Regions from separate parts of the Burkholderia theae genome, predicted to be linked through region 2. Evidence: riboswitches for the same ligand, from Rfam matches in the RefSeq annotation. Region 2 holds a riboswitch; the other holds the start of a gene.

Region 1 (7,771 bases), on a different replicon from region 2:
CGAGCGCCTGCAGGATCGTCGGCCGCGGGCCAGCCCACGGTGCGGCCCAGTCGGCCGACAGCGGATCGAAGTCGTCGCCGAGCGCGAGATCGCGCGCGAGCGCGCCGATCAGCCCCGCACGCACGCCCTTGCCGTCGCCAATTGGAAAACGCGCGAGCGCGAGCAGCGTGTCGCGCCGCTGCCGGTCGGCCGGCGATACGCCGAACACGTGCAGCCCGTCGCGAATCTGCGCTTCCTTCAACTCGCACAGCCAGGCGTCGACGCGCGTCAGCAGCGCATCCTCGTCGCCGGTGTCGCGCGGCGGCGATACGCTCAGCTCGTCGTGCAGCCGGTGCTCGGCGATCGTCGCGAGGATCGTCTTGCGTAGCAGCTTCGCGCGCCGCGCATCGACCATCAGCGCCTCGTAGTATTCGTCGACCTGCCGTTCGAGATCCTGCAGCGGGCCGTAGTTTTCCGCGCGCGTGAGCGGCGGCATCAGGTGATCGATGATCACGGCCTGTGCGCGCCGCTTCGCCTGGCTGCCCTCGCCCGGATCGTTGACGATGAACGGATACAGGTGCGGCAGCGGCCCGAGCGTCAGGTCGGGCCAGCACGCGTCGGACAGCGCGACGCTCTTGCCCGGCAGCCATTCGAGGTTGCCGTGCTTGCCGAGGTGGATGACCGCGTCGATGCGATATGCATCGCGCAGCCAGAAATAGAACGCGAGATACGCGTGCGGCGGCACCAGATCCGCGTCGTGGTAGCTCGCGTAGTCGTTTTCGCCGCGCGAGCGCGACGGCTGGATGCCGACGAACACGTTGCCCGCGCGCCAGCCGGCGATCGTGAAACGCCCTTGCCGCAGCGTCGGGTCGGTTTCGGGCGGCCCCCAGCGCGCGTTCAGCGCGTCGCGCACGGCCGCCGGCAGCCGCGCGAAATGCGCGGCGTAATCGGCCAGTGCAAAACTCTGGAACGCCGGGCGCAATGCATGCACGGCCGCGTCGTTGGTCACGCCTTCGGTGAGCCGCGCGATCAGCGCGTCGCCGTCGGGCGGCAGGTCGGCCACCGCGTAGCCCGCGTCGCGCAGCGCAGCGAGCACGCGCAACGCGGATGCCGGCGTGTCGAGCCCGACGCCGTTGCCGATCCGCCCTTCGCTTTGCGGATAGTTCGCGAGAATCAGCGCGACGCGCTTGCTCGCGTTGTCCAGCGTGCGCAGCCGGCACCAGCCGCGCGCCAGCGCCGCGACGAACGCGATCCGTTCGGCGTCCGGCTGGTAGCGCACGACGTCGACCTCGGTGTGCGGGCAGCGATACGCGAGCCCCTTGAAGCTCACCGCGCGCGTGACGATGCGCCCGTCGACCTCGGGCAGCGCGATGTGCATCGCGATGTCGCGCGCGTGCAGGCCCTGGTTGTCGGCCACCCATGCGTCGCGATTGCCGCCGGACAGGATCACCTGCAGCACCGGCGCGTCGCCGGCGAGCACTTCCGGCTCGGCCGCATCGATCGCGCCGGCCGCGAACGCGGTCGTGTTCAGCACGAGCGCGACGTCGTGCGTGTCGCACAGCTGCGTGATGACCTCGCGGCTCACCGCGTCCTTGAGCGACGTCACCGCGATCGGCAGCGGATTCAGCCCTTCCCGCGCGAGCGCGTCGGCCAGCGCGTCGAACACGGCGGTGTTCGCGGCCTGCCAGTGCGCGCGATAGAACAGGATCGCGACGACCGGCGCGCCGGGCGTCCAGCGCGGCCGCCAGTCGTCGATGCTCGCGCGGTCGCGCGCCGGGTGATACAGCGCGGCGGCCGGCAGCGGGCGCGGCAACTCGGGTTCGTCGCCGAAGCCGAGCGTGTGGAACGCGATGCTGCGCAGCAGCGCGTCGGCGTTGTGCACGCCACCCTCGCGCAGGTAGCGCCACCACAGCCGGCACAGGTCGGGCGCGACCGTGCTCTTCGCAACGAGGTTCGGGTCTTCCTGCAGGTCGCCCGAGAACATCGCGAGCTGCTGCCCGCGCTTCGACGCGAGCGACACGGCCTGCTCGATCCCGTACGGCCAGTACGCTTCGCCGCCGAGATGATCGATCACGACCGCCTTCGCGTGGCGCAGCACGTCGTCGACATAGAAATCGACCGACGCCGGCTGCCGCAGGAACGTGACGTTCGCGAGCCGCACGCTCGGAAAGCCGGCCGGCAGCTGCGGCACGACGCTCGCGAGCAGCGACAGCGTCGTGTCGGCCGAGCTCAGGATCACGATGTCGGCCGGTTGCTGGTCGATCCGGACGACGCCCTGCGTATCGTCGACGAAGCCGCCCGGCGTGGTGCGCAGCAGATGCATCGTGCGTTACGCCTGTTGCGGTTCGGCCGCGCACGCGGCGTCGAACGCGCGCTGCAGTGCGGCCGCGTCGAGATCCTCGCCGATCAGCACGAAGCGGCTCGCGCGCGTTTCGCCGTCCTGCCAGCGACGGTCGAAATAGCTGTCGAAGCGGCGGCCGACGCCCTGGATCACGAGCCGCATCGGCGCGCCGGGCAGCGCGGCGAAACCCTTCGCGCGATAGATCGTGTGCGTCTCGACCACGCGCTGCAGTGCGGCGATCGTCGCTTCGCGCGTGCCCGCGTCGCCCGATACGACGACCGAGTCGAAATCGTCGTGGTGGTGATCGTGATCTCCGTCGTCGGCCGAGCCGTGATGGTCGTGACGCAGGTGGATCGTGTCTTCCGATGCCGATTCGAGCCCGAGCAGCATCGCGAGGTCGAGCTCGCCGCGCGTCGCGCGCACGATCTTCACCTGCGGCGGAATCTCGTCGCGGATCGCGGTTTCGATCTGCGCGAACTGCGCGTCGCCGACGAGATCGGCCTTGTTCACGATCACGAGATCGGCGGACGACAGCTGATCGGCGAACAGCTCGTGCAGCGGCGATTCGTGGTCGAGGTTCGGGTCCGCACGGCGTTGCGCGTCGACGGCCTGCGGGTTTTCCGCGAACTGGCCGCTCGCGGCGGCCGGCCCGTCGACGACCGTCACGACCGCGTCGACCGTGAAGCTGTTGCGGATCGTCGGCCAGTTGAACGCCTGCACGAGCGGCTTCGGCAGCGCGAGGCCCGACGTCTCGATCAGCACGTGGTCGATGTCCGCGCGCCGCTCGACGAGCGCTTCCATCACCGGATAGAACTCTTCCTGCACGGTGCAGCACAGGCAGCCGTTTGCGAGTTCGTAAAGCTGGCCGGACGTTTCGTCCTGCGTGTCGTCGCAGCCGATGCCGCAACCCTTGAGGATTTCGCCGTCGATGCCGAGTTCACCGAATTCGTTGACGATCACCGCGATGCGGCGGCCTTCGGCGTGCTGCAGGATGTGGCGCATCAGCGTCGTCTTGCCGCTGCCGAGAAAGCCCGTGACGATCGTGACGGGAAGCTTGCGTAGGGTCATGGTGGGTCCTGGGTCGAATGGGGGTTCAGGCAGAGATCGTCACATCGATCTCGTCGTAGCGTTTGATGCGATAGATCGCGGCGGACACGAGCCAGCTCGCGAGGAACAGCCCGATCACGACGTAGCCGAGCATCCCGAAATGCGCGGCCGCCGTCGTCGCGAAGTCCCACACGGTGCCCTGCAGCGACAGCTTGCCGGCGAGCAGCGCCAGCACCTCGATGCCGCCGATCAGCGCCGCGACCAGCACCGAGACGAACGTGATCGTCATGTTGTAGTAGATCTTGCGGATCGGCCGCACGTACGCCCAGCGGTACGCACCCATCATCAGGATGCCGTCGGTCGTGTCGACGAGCGTCATGCCGGCCGTAAACAGCGCGGGCAGCACCATCACCGACCAGAACGACAGGCCGCCCTGCACCTGCGTGGCCGAGATGCCGAACAGCGCGATCTCGGTCGCGGTGTCGAAGCCGATGCCGAACATGAAGCCGACCGGATACAGGTGCCAGCTGCGCGACACGATCCGGAACAGCGGGCGGAAGATGCGCGCGAGCACGCCGCGCTGGTTCATCAGCAGGTCGAGATCCGCCTCGACGAGCGGCTCGCCGCGCTTCACCGCGCGAAACGTGCGATACACGGAAACCAGGATCATCAGGTTCGCGGCCGCGAGCAGCAGCAGGAAGAACGCGGATACGCAGGTACCGATCGTGCCGCCCAGCTCGCGCATGCCGTCGAAGCGCGACAGCGACGCGGCGGTTGCCGCGACCACGGCCGACATCACGATCACGACCGTCGAGTGGCCGAGCGAGAAGAACAGGCCCGCGCCGAGCGGGCTGCGGCCCTCCTGCATCAGCTTGCGCGTCACGTTGTCGATCGCCGCGATGTGGTCGGCGTCGACCGCGTGGCGCAGCCCGAACACGTACGCGAGCAGCGCGGTGCCGAGCAGCACGGGCTGGCCGTGGAAGGCGATGAATGCCCAGACCCACGCGCCGACGTTGAAGGCGATCAGCAGTGCGTAGATCGCGACAATCTTGCCGCGCAGCCCGGATGAACTGTCGTTGAACAGGCGAAACAGCGAATCGAGCATGACGCTCCTTTGCGAACGGTCGACATGAAGCATGCCAACACGGCCGTCGCTGCGCGGCCCCGTGCGGCCCCGCCCTCCATCGGGCCGGATCATGCGCGCTCGCGCGGGCGGCCGGACGACGGGAATCGGGAAACGCTCGGGTGTCGGGCACGCTGCGGCCGTGGACGATGCGCCGCCTCCCCGCGGCGCTGAACCCCAACGTTTAGGCCGGTATCCGGGCTGGCGAACACGCCGCTTCGCCTTCCCGGATGCGCAAGGCATCCAGTGGCGGTCGTCCGCATGCGCGCGGCATGCGGCGAAGCGGCGTTGCATCGTGGCGGGCACGATGCGTTCGCTTACCGTTGCGGGGGCAGCACAGGTTGGCTCGACTGCGACGCAGGCAGGCTCCCTGTTTCCCGTTTAACTGCGCGCGCCGGAGCGGCGCGCGCGAGCACCAAAACGCGTGCGAGTGTAGGCGTCGGGGGCGGGAGCGTCAAGGCGACGCGGGCCGCCGGGCCGGGTTTCGCACGGCCCGCGCGCCGCGCCGGAGGCCGTGCGCGGCGGGTTCGCGCGGGCGGACCGCTGTGCTATCGTAGCGCCGCGTTCGGTGCTCGCACGCGCATTCCGCGCATGCAGTTAAACGGGAAACAGGAGGCGGACGACCGCCCGGCCTGTGCTGTCCCCGCAACGGTACGCCGCCCGCGCGACGCGCTTCCCCGCGCACGCGCCCATGCCGCCCACGATGCCACTGCCCTTCACCGGGCGGGAAGGCCGCGGCCTGGCAAGCGGCCAGCCCGGATACCGGCCGACGCAAGGGGCGAGCCCGACGCTCGCCGAACGCCCGATCCGCGGGGGACGGATGGGGTGCGCATTCCACCCGCGTTCGCGCGGGCTTCGCCCGATCCGTCATGTCTTGCCTGTTTGCCGGCCGCCGATGTGCCGCCCGCCTTCCCCTTTCCACTGTTTCGACACGGTGCGCGCCGTGCCGCGCGCGATGAGCCGCGCGTGGCTCATCGGCGCCGGCCCCGGCGATGCCGACCTGCTGACGCTCAAGGCCGTGCGTGCGATCGGCGCGGCGGACGTGCTGCTCGTCGACGATCTCGTGAACCCCGACGTGCTGCGCCATGCGCGCGCCGACGCGCACATCGAGCACGTCGGCAAGCGCGGCGGCCATGCGTCCACGCCGCAGGAGGCGATCGTCGCGGCGATGCTCGCGCACCTGCGCGCGGGCCGCAGCGTCGCGCGGCTCAAGGGTGGCGATCCGTTCGTGTTCGGTCGCGGCGGCGAGGAACTGGCCGCGCTCGGCGCGGCGGGTTTTCCGGTCGAGGTCGTGAACGGCATCACTGCGGGCATCGCCGCACCGGCCGCACTGGGCATTCCGGTCACGCAGCGCGGCGACGCGCAGGGCGTGATCTTCGTCACGGGCCACGGCGCGGGCGCCGACGAACCCGACTGGCGCGCGCTCGCGGCGACGCGCATGACGATCGTGATCTACATGGGCATCCGCCGGCTCGATACGATTGCCGCGGCGCTGCGCGACGGCGGCCTGCCCGGCGATACGCCGTGCGCGGCGATCGAGAATGCGACGCGTCCCGGGCAGCGGCACGTGCTCGCGACGCTCGACACCCTTGTCGAACAGGTCGGCGCGACCGGCATCGGTTCGCCAGCGATTGTCGTGATCGGCCGCGTCGCGGCGCTCGCTGACGATCCGGCGGTGCGTGCGGCGCTCGGCGGCGGTGCATGATGCGCGTCGCGCTCGGCGTCGGTTTTCGCGCGGGCACGACGGCCGCGCAACTCGACGCCGCGATCCGCGCGGCGCTGGCGCTTTACCCGGACGCCGAACCGGCGGTCGTCGCGACGCTTGCCGACAAGGCGCACGCCCGTGCGCTGCGCACGCTGTGCGCGCGCCGCGGCTGGGCGCTCGTCGGGTTCGACGCGGCGCGGCTCGCGAGCCGTCCCGAACTGGCCGCGAGCGGCCCGTCGGATGCCGCGCTCGCGCGCTTCGGCGTCGCGGGCGTGGCCGAGCCGTGCGCGCAGCTCGCGGCGCCGCATGGCCGGCTGCTCGGCCCCAAATCCATCCGGGACGGCGTGACGGTCGCGCTCGCCGGCCCGCTCTGAACCCTTTGTTTCGCTTTCGACAGGACGATTCCCGATGAAGACCGATACCGAATCCCATCAGCGGATGGCCGAACGCCGCCGCGCCGGCCACGAGAAGAAACAGGCCGCCGCCACCCACGAAAAGGGCCTGCTGATGGTCCACACCGGCAACGGCAAGGGCAAGAGCACGGCCGCGTTCGGCATGGCCGTGCGCGTGCTCGGCCACGGCATGCGGCTCGGTGTCGTGCAGTTCATCAAGGGTGCGCTGCATACGTCCGAGCGTGACTTCCTCGGCGCCGTCGCGGAATGCGACTTCGTGACGATGGGCGACGGCTATACGTGGAACACGCAGAACCGCGACGCCGACATCGCGACCGCGCGCAAGGGCTGGGACGAGGCGCGCCGGATGATCGAAAGCGGCGACTACCGGATGGTGATCCTCGATGAGCTGAACACCGTGCTGAAGTACGAATACCTGCCGCTCGACGAGGTGCTCGCGACGCTCGTCGCGCGCCCGGACTCGGTGCACGTCGTCGTCACCGGGCGCCACGCGCCCGATGCGCTGATCGACGCGGCCGATCTCGTCACCGAAATGCGGCTCGTCAAGCATCCGTACAAGGAGCAAGGCGTGAAGGCGCAGCGCGGCGTGGAGTTCTGAGCGTGCCGGCCTGCCCCGCGCTGTTCGTCAGCGCGCCCGCGTCCGGCCAGGGCAAGACGTCGGTGACGGCCGGCCTCGCGCGGCTGCACCGCCGGCTCGGCCGCCGCGTGCGCGTGTTCAAGACCGGGCCGGATTTTCTCGATCCGATGCTCCTCGAACGCGCGAGCGGCGCGCCCGTGCATGCGCTCGACCTCGGGATGGTCGGCGAGGCCGGCTGCCGCGCGCTGCTGGCCGACGCCGCGCGCGATGCGGACCTGATCCTGATCGAGGGCGTGATGGGGCTGTTCGACGGGACGCCGAGCAGCGCCGATCTCGCGGCCGCGTTCGGCGTGCCGGTCGTCGCGGTGATCTCCGCGAAATCGATGGCGCAGACGTTCGCGGCGATCGCGTTCGGGCTTGCGCGGTTCCGGCCGGGGTTGCCGTTTCACGGCGTGCTGGCAAACCGAGTCGGCTCGGCGCGGCATGCGGAACTGCTGCAACAGGCGCTGCCCGACGACCTGCGCTGGCTCGGGCACGTGCCCGCCGATGCGGGCATCGCGCTGCCTGAACGGCATCTCGGCCTGCA
Region 2 (7,771 bases):
CCGTGAGACGGCGCGCTCCAGATCTTGCGCTCCAATTCGGAAAAGGAAGGGGGAGAGGCGTGCGATGCGGCACGGACACGCCGCATGCGGCGACGTGTCGGAGCGGAGAAGCGAGAGTCGAACCTTCCACTACAGGTGGCCGGCGCTCACCGGCCACCCAAAGCGTCCCCGATCAGACCACCGACCGGAACAGCCAGTAGAGCCCGCCCGCGAGCGCGATCGACGCCGGCAGCGTCAGCACCCATGCGAGCACGAGGCTGCGCACCGTGCTCCATTGCAACCCGGACCCGTTCGCCGCCATCGTGCCCGCGACACCCGACGACAGCACGTGTGTCGTCGACACCGGCAGCCCGTACATGTCTGCGGCGCCGATCGTCAGCATCGCGACGACTTCGGCCGACGCGCCCTGTCCGTACGTCAGATGCTGCTTGCCGATTTTCTCGCCGACGGTCACGACGATCCGCTTCCAGCCGACCATCGTGCCGAGACCCAGTGCGATCGCGACGGCGACCTTCACCCAGGTCGGAATGAACTTGGTCGCATGGTCGAGCTGCTTGCGATAGTTGTCGATCGCGAGCTTGTCGTCGGCGGCGAACGCGGGTTGTCCCGATTTCTCGATCAGGCGAATTGCTTCGGACACCAGATACATCGTGTTTCGCACGTTGTCGACGTCGCGTTGCGGCACGGCCGCCATCGAGCCCGACGCGCCGACCGCGGTCGCGAGCGACGTGGACAACTGCTGCACGGCCGGCAGCACGGCCGGCGTCAGCTCACGGCGCTGCACGTAGTGTTCGACGTCGGCGCGCGGGTTCGCGGACGGCGCGACGCCGTTCGTGTACTTCCCGAACGTTGCGGCCGCCTGGTTCGCGACCGCAACGAAGGTCTGCGATTCGGCCGGCGTAACGGCCTTGTTCAGCGCATACGCGGTCGGTACCGTGCCGATCAGGATCAACATGATGAGGCCCATCCCTTTCTGCCCGTCGTTCGAACCGTGTGCGAACGACACGCCCGTGCAGGTCAGGATCAGCAGGCAGCGAATCCAGAACGGCGGCGGCTGATCCTTCGGCGGCTCCTTGTACAGCTCCGGAATCCGCACGACGGCCTTCAGCACGAGCAGCAGCAGCGACGCGCACAGGAAGCCGACGATCGGCGAGAACAGCAGCGACTTGCCGACGCCGAGCGCCTGGCCCCAGTCGACGCCGCTCGTGCCGGACGGCCCGTGCATCAGCTGGTTCATCAGCCCGACGCCGATGATCGACCCGATCAGCGTATGCGAGCTCGACGACGGCAATCCGAAATACCAGGTCGCGAGGTTCCAGACGATCGCGGCGATCAGCAGCGCGAACACCATCGCGAAGCCCGAGCCGCTGCCGACCTGCAGGATCAGCTCGACCGGCAGCAACTGCAGGATGCCGAACGCGACGGCGCCGCTCGAGACCATCACGCCGAGGAAGTTCCACATGCCGGACCAGATCACCGCGACGTTCGGCGTCAGCGAGTGCGTGTAGATCACGGTGGCGACCGCGTTCGCGGTGTCGTGGAACCCGTTGACGAATTCGAAGCCGAGCGCGATCAGCAGCGCGGCGCCGAGCATCAGGTACGGGAACAGCGACGCTTCGCGGACCGACGACAGATCGTCGATCAGGTGCATGGCGATATAGACGGCGCCGATCGCGAGTACCAGCACGAAGACGGCATAACCGACTTGCCGGGTGCGTTCGACGGAGCCCGGATTGTTCGAGGCGGACGAAGCAGGTTGATTCATGACGGCATCTCGTAGGGGAATCGCGTCTGATCCTAGCTTCGGCCAGCAGTCAGTTTGATGACAGTCGGGATGACGAACGGCATGTCTTACAGCGATGTAAGCCGAGCGCCGGCACGCATCTTCGGCCACATGGCGCACGCAACTCGGCACGACAGGGGCTTACGCATCAGTGTCGCGCCGATCGACATCCGCGATCAACATCCATCCATGCGGCGATGCGGCGAATGTCGTGCATGACAGCGGCGCGACGTCGACGCGAGTCGCGGCCCTGGAATCCATCCGCAGCGCCTGCGCGACGGCCGCGCGAATGATCGCCGCATGCGTGATCGCGACGATGTCGCGGTCGTGCTGCAGCGCGTTCAACCATGTGCCGACGCGCCGCATGGCTGCGTCGAACGATTCGCCGCCGTGCGGCGATGCGGACGGATCGCCGATCCATGCACCCAATTCGTCAGGACAGTCGCGGCCGAGATCGTGCAGCCGCTGGCCGCGCCAGTTGCCGTAGTCGATGTCGCGCAGCGCGTGATCGATGTCGGCGCGCAGCCCGAGCGCATCGGCAGTCTGTCGCGCGCAGCGGGCGGGGCTGCACAGCACGATCGCGCCGGCGACGCCCGCCCACCGGTCGCGCAATGCGGCGGCGTCGGCGAGCCCGCGCGCGTCGAGCGGATCGTCGTCGGGAAACGTGCCGGTGCGCATCGCACGGGTCGATGCGTGTGCGATCAGGCGCAGCGAGGCATGCAGGGTCATGTCGGTTGTCGGAGGGGCCGGGCGGAACGTGCGGTCGCTCGCACGCCGTCACTTCAACACGCGGACTTTCGCGCGTACAATCCGCCCGATACGAAACGCGGAAGCCGGTGCAATTCCGGCGCGGTCGCGCCACTGTAACCGGGGAATCTCGATCCCGGAAGCCAGACCTGCCTTCGTACCCATCCAACATTTGTCGGGGCGCGATTCCCCTGAGGTGCATCCATGAGCGAAGCAGTGCTGAAGCCGGTCGTCGTGCCGGCACCCATCCCCGTCCGTGAACTGTTGCCGTGGGCCGTGTTCGTCGGCCTGATCCTGCTGCTCGCCCTGTATTTCGTCGGCGCGGAACAAGGCGCGACGTCGCTCGTGCCGGGTATGTACGTTCACGAATTCGTCCACGACGGCCGCCATCTGCTCGGCTTTCCCTGCCACTGACGCGGAGAACACGATGGTCGGAAAGCTGCTCATGCGCGGGATGCTCGCAGGCATCGCCGCGGGCCTCCTCACGTTCGGTTTCGCGAAAATCGTCGGCGAACCGCAAGTCGATCAGGCGATTTCCTTTGAAGAAAAGCTCGACACCGCCAAAGGCGATGCGCCGGAGCCCGAGCTGGTCAGTCGTCACACGCAGGCCGGCCTTGGCCTGCTGACCGGTGTCGTGACCTACGGTGCGGCATTCGGCGGGCTGTTCTCGCTGGTCTTCGCGTTCGCGTACGGGCGCGGCGGCCGCCTCCCGGCGCGGCCGCTGGCCGCGTGGCTCGCACTGGCGGCGTTCATCGCGCTCGTGATCGTGCCGAACCTCAAGTACCCGGCCAATCCGCCGTCGGTCGGCGATCCCGACACGATCGGCTATCGCACGGGCCTGTTCTTCCTGATGATCGCGATCTCGATCGCGACGATGGTGTTCTCGGTCAGCGTGCGCCGCCATCTGCTGGCGAAGCTCGGCCAATGGAACGCGTCGATCGTCGCCGGGCTCGTGTTCGTCGCGATCATCGCGGCGGTGCAGTTCGGGCTGCCGTCGATCAACGAGGTGCCGGCCGCTTTCCCGGCCGCCGTGCTGTGGAAGTTCCGCGTCGCGGCGATCGGCATGCAGGTGATCATGTGGACGACGATCGGCCTGCTGTTCGGCGCGTGGGTCGAGCGCGGCGAACGCATCGGCATGCGCGCCGCCTGACACGTCCTGCAACCGGGCGCGCCTAGCGCATCATGCGCGGCGCGCTCCACGTCGATTCTCGCGCCAGCGCGACGAACGCGGCCAGATAGTCGATCGCCGCGTCCGCCTCGCGGATGCCGAGAAAGATCTGCTTCGCGATGCCCTTCTTGCCGAGCTTGACCGGCACGACCGGCATGCGGTCCGCGTATTCGTCGGCGAGCCATCTCGGCAGCGCGGCCACGCCGCGCCCGCTCGCCACCATCTGCAGCATGATGTCGGTCGTCTCGATCGACTTGTGCCGCCTCGGCACGATGCCGGCCGGCGTCAGGAACTGGTTGTAGATGTCGAGCCGGTCGGTTTCGACCGGGTAGGTGATCAGGATCTCGTCCGTCAATTGCGCGGGCGTCACGTAGTCGGCGTTCGCGAACCGGTGTGAGTCAGCGACCACCAGCACCTGCTCGTAATCGAATACGGGAACGAAGTGCAGACCCGGCTTGTTCAGCGGATCGGGCGTGACGAGCACGTCGATGTCGTAACCGAACAGCGCGCCGATGCCGCCGAACTGGAAGCGCTGCTTCACGTCCACGTCGACGTCGGGCCAGCGCGACAGATAAGGCGACACGACCTTCAGCAGCCACTGGTAACACGGGTGGCATTCCATCCCGATGCGCAGCGTGCCGCGCTCGCCCTTCGCGTACTGCTTCATCCGCTCCTCGGCGAGCTCGAACTGCGGCAGCAGCCGGTTCGCCAGCTTCAGCAGATATTGCCCGCCCTGCGTGAGCCGCAGGCCGCGACCTTCCCGGTCCCAGATCGGCGTGCCGAGCTGCTGCTCGATTTTCCGGACGGTATGGCTGAGCGCCGATTGCGTGAGGTGCAGCGCGTTGGCGGCCGCGGTCAGCGAGCCCTGGCGCTCGACTTCACGAATCACGACGAGATGGAATCGTTCCAGCATGGTTATCGCTCACCCGACAGATGCATGAACAATTTTAATGGATGAATGAAATAATGCCATTTTATTTCATGTGTTGAAATCCCTATCATGGCTGCCGGACATTCACTACATCTGGACGGCAGCGTCATGGTCACCACACACAACCTCGGTTTCCCGCGCATCGGCGCGAAGCGCGAACTCAAGTTCGGTCTCGAACGCTACTGGAAAGGCGAATCGTCGCGCGACGAGCTGAAGGCGCTCGGCGCGCAGCTGCGCCAGCGCCACTGGAACGACCAGCGCGATCTGGACCTGGCGCCGCTCGGCGACTTCGCGTTCTACGACCAGGTGCTCGACATGAGCTTCACGCTCGGCAACCTGCCGAAGCGCGTGCAGGGCTTCCACGGCGACGTGCTCGACAACTATTTCCGCGTCGCGCGCGGCCGGTCGGCGCAGTCGGCCGAAGAGCATGCCGCGTGCTGCGGCGGTGTCTCGGCCGGTGAAATGACGAAGTGGTTCGACACGAACTATCACTACATCGTGCCGGAATTCCACGCGGACACGAACTTCTCGCTCGACCCGTCGCGCCTGCTCCAGCAACTGGCGGAAGCGCAGGCGCAGGGCGTGGCCGTGAAGCCGGTGATCCTCGGTCCCGTCACGTACCTGTGGCTCGGCAAGGCGAAGGACGATTCCGATCGCCTCGCGCTGCTGCCGAAGCTGCTGCCCGTGTACGGCGCGCTGCTCGACACGCTGACCGCGCAAGGCGTCGAATGGGTGCAGATCGACGAACCGATTCTCGTCACGGAACTCGACGCCGAGTGGCGGCACGCATTCCGCACCGCCTATGCGACGCTGGAAACGCGCCGCATCAAGGTGCTGCTCGCCACCTACTTCGGGCAGCTTCAGGACAACCTGACGCTCGCGGCCTCGCTGCCGGTCGACGGCCTGCATATCGACGCGATCAATGCACGCGACGAAGTCGACGCGCTGGTGCGCGAACTGCCGGCCGGGCGCGTGCTGTCGGTGGGCGCGATCAACGGCCGCAACATCTGGAAGACGGACCTGAACGCGACGCTCGACTGGCTCGAACCGCTCGCGAAGCAGCTCGGCGATCGCCTGTGGCTCGCGCCGTCGTGCTCGCTGCTGCACGTGCCGGTCGATCTCGCGAGCGAGGAGAAGCTCGACGCGGAGATCCGTTCGTGGCTCGCGTTTGCGCTGCAGAAGCTCGACGAACTGAAGGTGCTCGCGACCGCGCTGAACGAAGGCCGCGACCAAGTGGCCGATGCGCTTGCCGCGAATGCCGCCGCGATCGACTCGCGCCGCCGCTCGCCGCGGGTGAACAACCCGGTCGTGAAGGCCGCGATCGCGCGTATCGACGCGCAGCTCGGCAATCGCGTGAGCCCCTATGCGCAGCGCGCGCCGAAGCAGTCGGCCCGACTGAGCCTGCCGGCCTTCCCGACGACGACGATCGGCTCGTTCCCGCAGACCGTCGAAATCCGCCAGGCGCGCAGCCAGTTCAAGGCCGGCACGCTGGACGAAGCGGGTTACCGCACGGCGATGCGCGCGGAGATCGAACGCAGCGTGCGCGAGCAGGAATCGCTCGAACTCGACGTGCTCGTGCACGGCGAAGCCGAGCGTAACGACATGGTCGAATATTTTGGCGAGCAGCTCGACGGCTACGCATTCAGCCAGTTCGGCTGGGTGCAGTCGTACGGTTCGCGCTGCGTGAAGCCACCGATCCTGTTTGGCGACATCAGCCGCCCGAAGGCGATGACGGTCGAATGGATCACGTATGCACAGTCGCTGACGAACAAGCCGATGAAGGGCATGCTGACCGGCCCCGTGACGATCCTGAACTGGTCGTTCGTGCGCGACGACCAGCCGCGTTCGGTGTCGTGCTACCAGCTCGCGCTCGCGATCCGCGACGAAGTGCTCGATCTCGAGAAGGCCGGCGTGCGCGTGATCCAGATCGACGAGGCGGCACTGCGCGAAGGGCTGCCGCTGCGCCGCGCGCAATGGGGCGAGTACCTGAAGTGGGCGGTCGAATCATTCCGCATCACTGCGAACGGCGTGCAGGACGATACGCAGATCCACACGCACATGTGCTATTCGGAGTTCAACGACATCATCGCGTCGATCGCCGACATGGATGCGGACGTGATCACGATCGAGACGTCGCGCTCGGACATGGAGCTGCTCGACGCGTTCGACACCTTCAAGTATCCGAACGAAATCGGGCCGGGCGTGTACGACATCCACTCGCCGAACATCCCGACGCAGGATCACATCGTCGGCCTGATGCGGAAGGCGGCTGAACGGATTCCGGCGGAGCGTCTGTGGGTGAACCCGGACTGCGGCCTGAAGACGCGCCAGTGGGCGGAAGTGATTCCGGCGCTGACGAACATGGTCGCCGCCGCGAAGACGCTGCGCAACCAGGCACACTGACGCGCGGCAGCTTGCGCTGCGACGACTGAAGTACCGGCCCGCCGTGACGGGCCGTTTTCCGTTATGCGCGTTCGCGAATGCCCGTGCTGGCGGGGGCGTCGGGCGCAGGCGTCTTCGCGATCACGCGCCGTTCGTGTTCGAGGTCGAGCGAGCGCGACAGGACCGCATACACGGCGCCCGCGACGATCAGCCCGACGAGCCACGCGATGTCGACGCCGCCGAGCATCCGTGCGAACGGACCGACGAATACCTCGCGGTTCGCTTCGGCATCGAAGATGTAGAAGAACGGCACCATCGCCGCGAAGCCGGCCAGGTACGCGACGATGCCGCGCGGTTGCCACGCGCCGTACAGCCCGTTCGGCGTGAAGAAATGCGCGATCGCATAGTGGCCGCGCCGCACGAAGAAATAGTCGACGAGATTCACCGCAGTCCACGGCACCAGGAAGTAGAGCATCAGCGTCAGGAACGTCTGCAGCAGCGCGATGCCGTTGCCGCGGATCGCGAACACGCACGCGAGCACGAAGGCGCTGATCGCGACGATCGACGCGACGCGCGCGCGACGGGTCGGCCGGATCGGCACGATCGAATCGACGGCGGTCAGGACGGTCAGCATCGCGCTGTACGCGTTGAGCGCGATGATCGGCAGGAAGCCGACCAGCGACACGATCGCGATCAGCTTGCCGAGGCCCGGCACGAGCGACGTGCCGACATCGTTCATCGCGACCAGCGCATCGGCTGC

What was found. A riboswitch is a leader RNA that binds a small molecule or an ion and turns the genes downstream of it on or off. The one in region 2 is predicted to bind cobalamin.
Region 1: another riboswitch for cobalamin. It lies ahead of ACN22W_RS08995 (HoxN/HupN/NixA family nickel/cobalt transporter); the one in region 2 lies ahead of ACN22W_RS32045 (CbtB domain-containing protein).

What each region holds. Positions count from the first base shown of each region.
Region 1 is NZ_CP183461.1:1,924,311-1,932,081, reverse strand. Features, by position in the region: gene cobN (cobaltochelatase subunit CobN) at 1-2,302, opposite strand, end outside; gene cobW (cobalamin biosynthesis protein CobW) at 2,309-3,388, opposite strand; gene ACN22W_RS08995 (HoxN/HupN/NixA family nickel/cobalt transporter) at 3,414-4,472, opposite strand; cobalamin riboswitch at 4,660-4,925, opposite strand; cobalamin riboswitch at 5,040-5,276, shown strand; gene cobA (uroporphyrinogen-III C-methyltransferase) at 5,386-6,195, shown strand; gene ACN22W_RS08985 (cobalamin biosynthesis protein) at 6,192-6,569, shown strand; gene cobO (cob(I)yrinic acid a,c-diamide adenosyltransferase) at 6,604-7,206, shown strand; gene ACN22W_RS08975 (cobyrinate a,c-diamide synthase) at 7,209-7,771, shown strand, end outside.
Region 2 is NZ_CP183462.1:3,212,339-3,220,109, forward strand. Features, by position in the region: gene ACN22W_RS32035 (inorganic phosphate transporter) at 173-1,765, opposite strand; gene ACN22W_RS32040 (histidine phosphatase family protein) at 1,925-2,512, opposite strand; cobalamin riboswitch at 2,566-2,702, shown strand; gene ACN22W_RS32045 (CbtB domain-containing protein) at 2,735-2,944, shown strand; gene ACN22W_RS32050 (CbtA family protein) at 2,958-3,680, shown strand; gene ACN22W_RS32055 (LysR family transcriptional regulator) at 3,703-4,611, opposite strand; gene metE (5-methyltetrahydropteroyltriglutamate--homocysteine S-methyltransferase) at 4,738-7,032, shown strand; gene ACN22W_RS32065 (purine-cytosine permease family protein) at 7,094-7,771, opposite strand, start outside.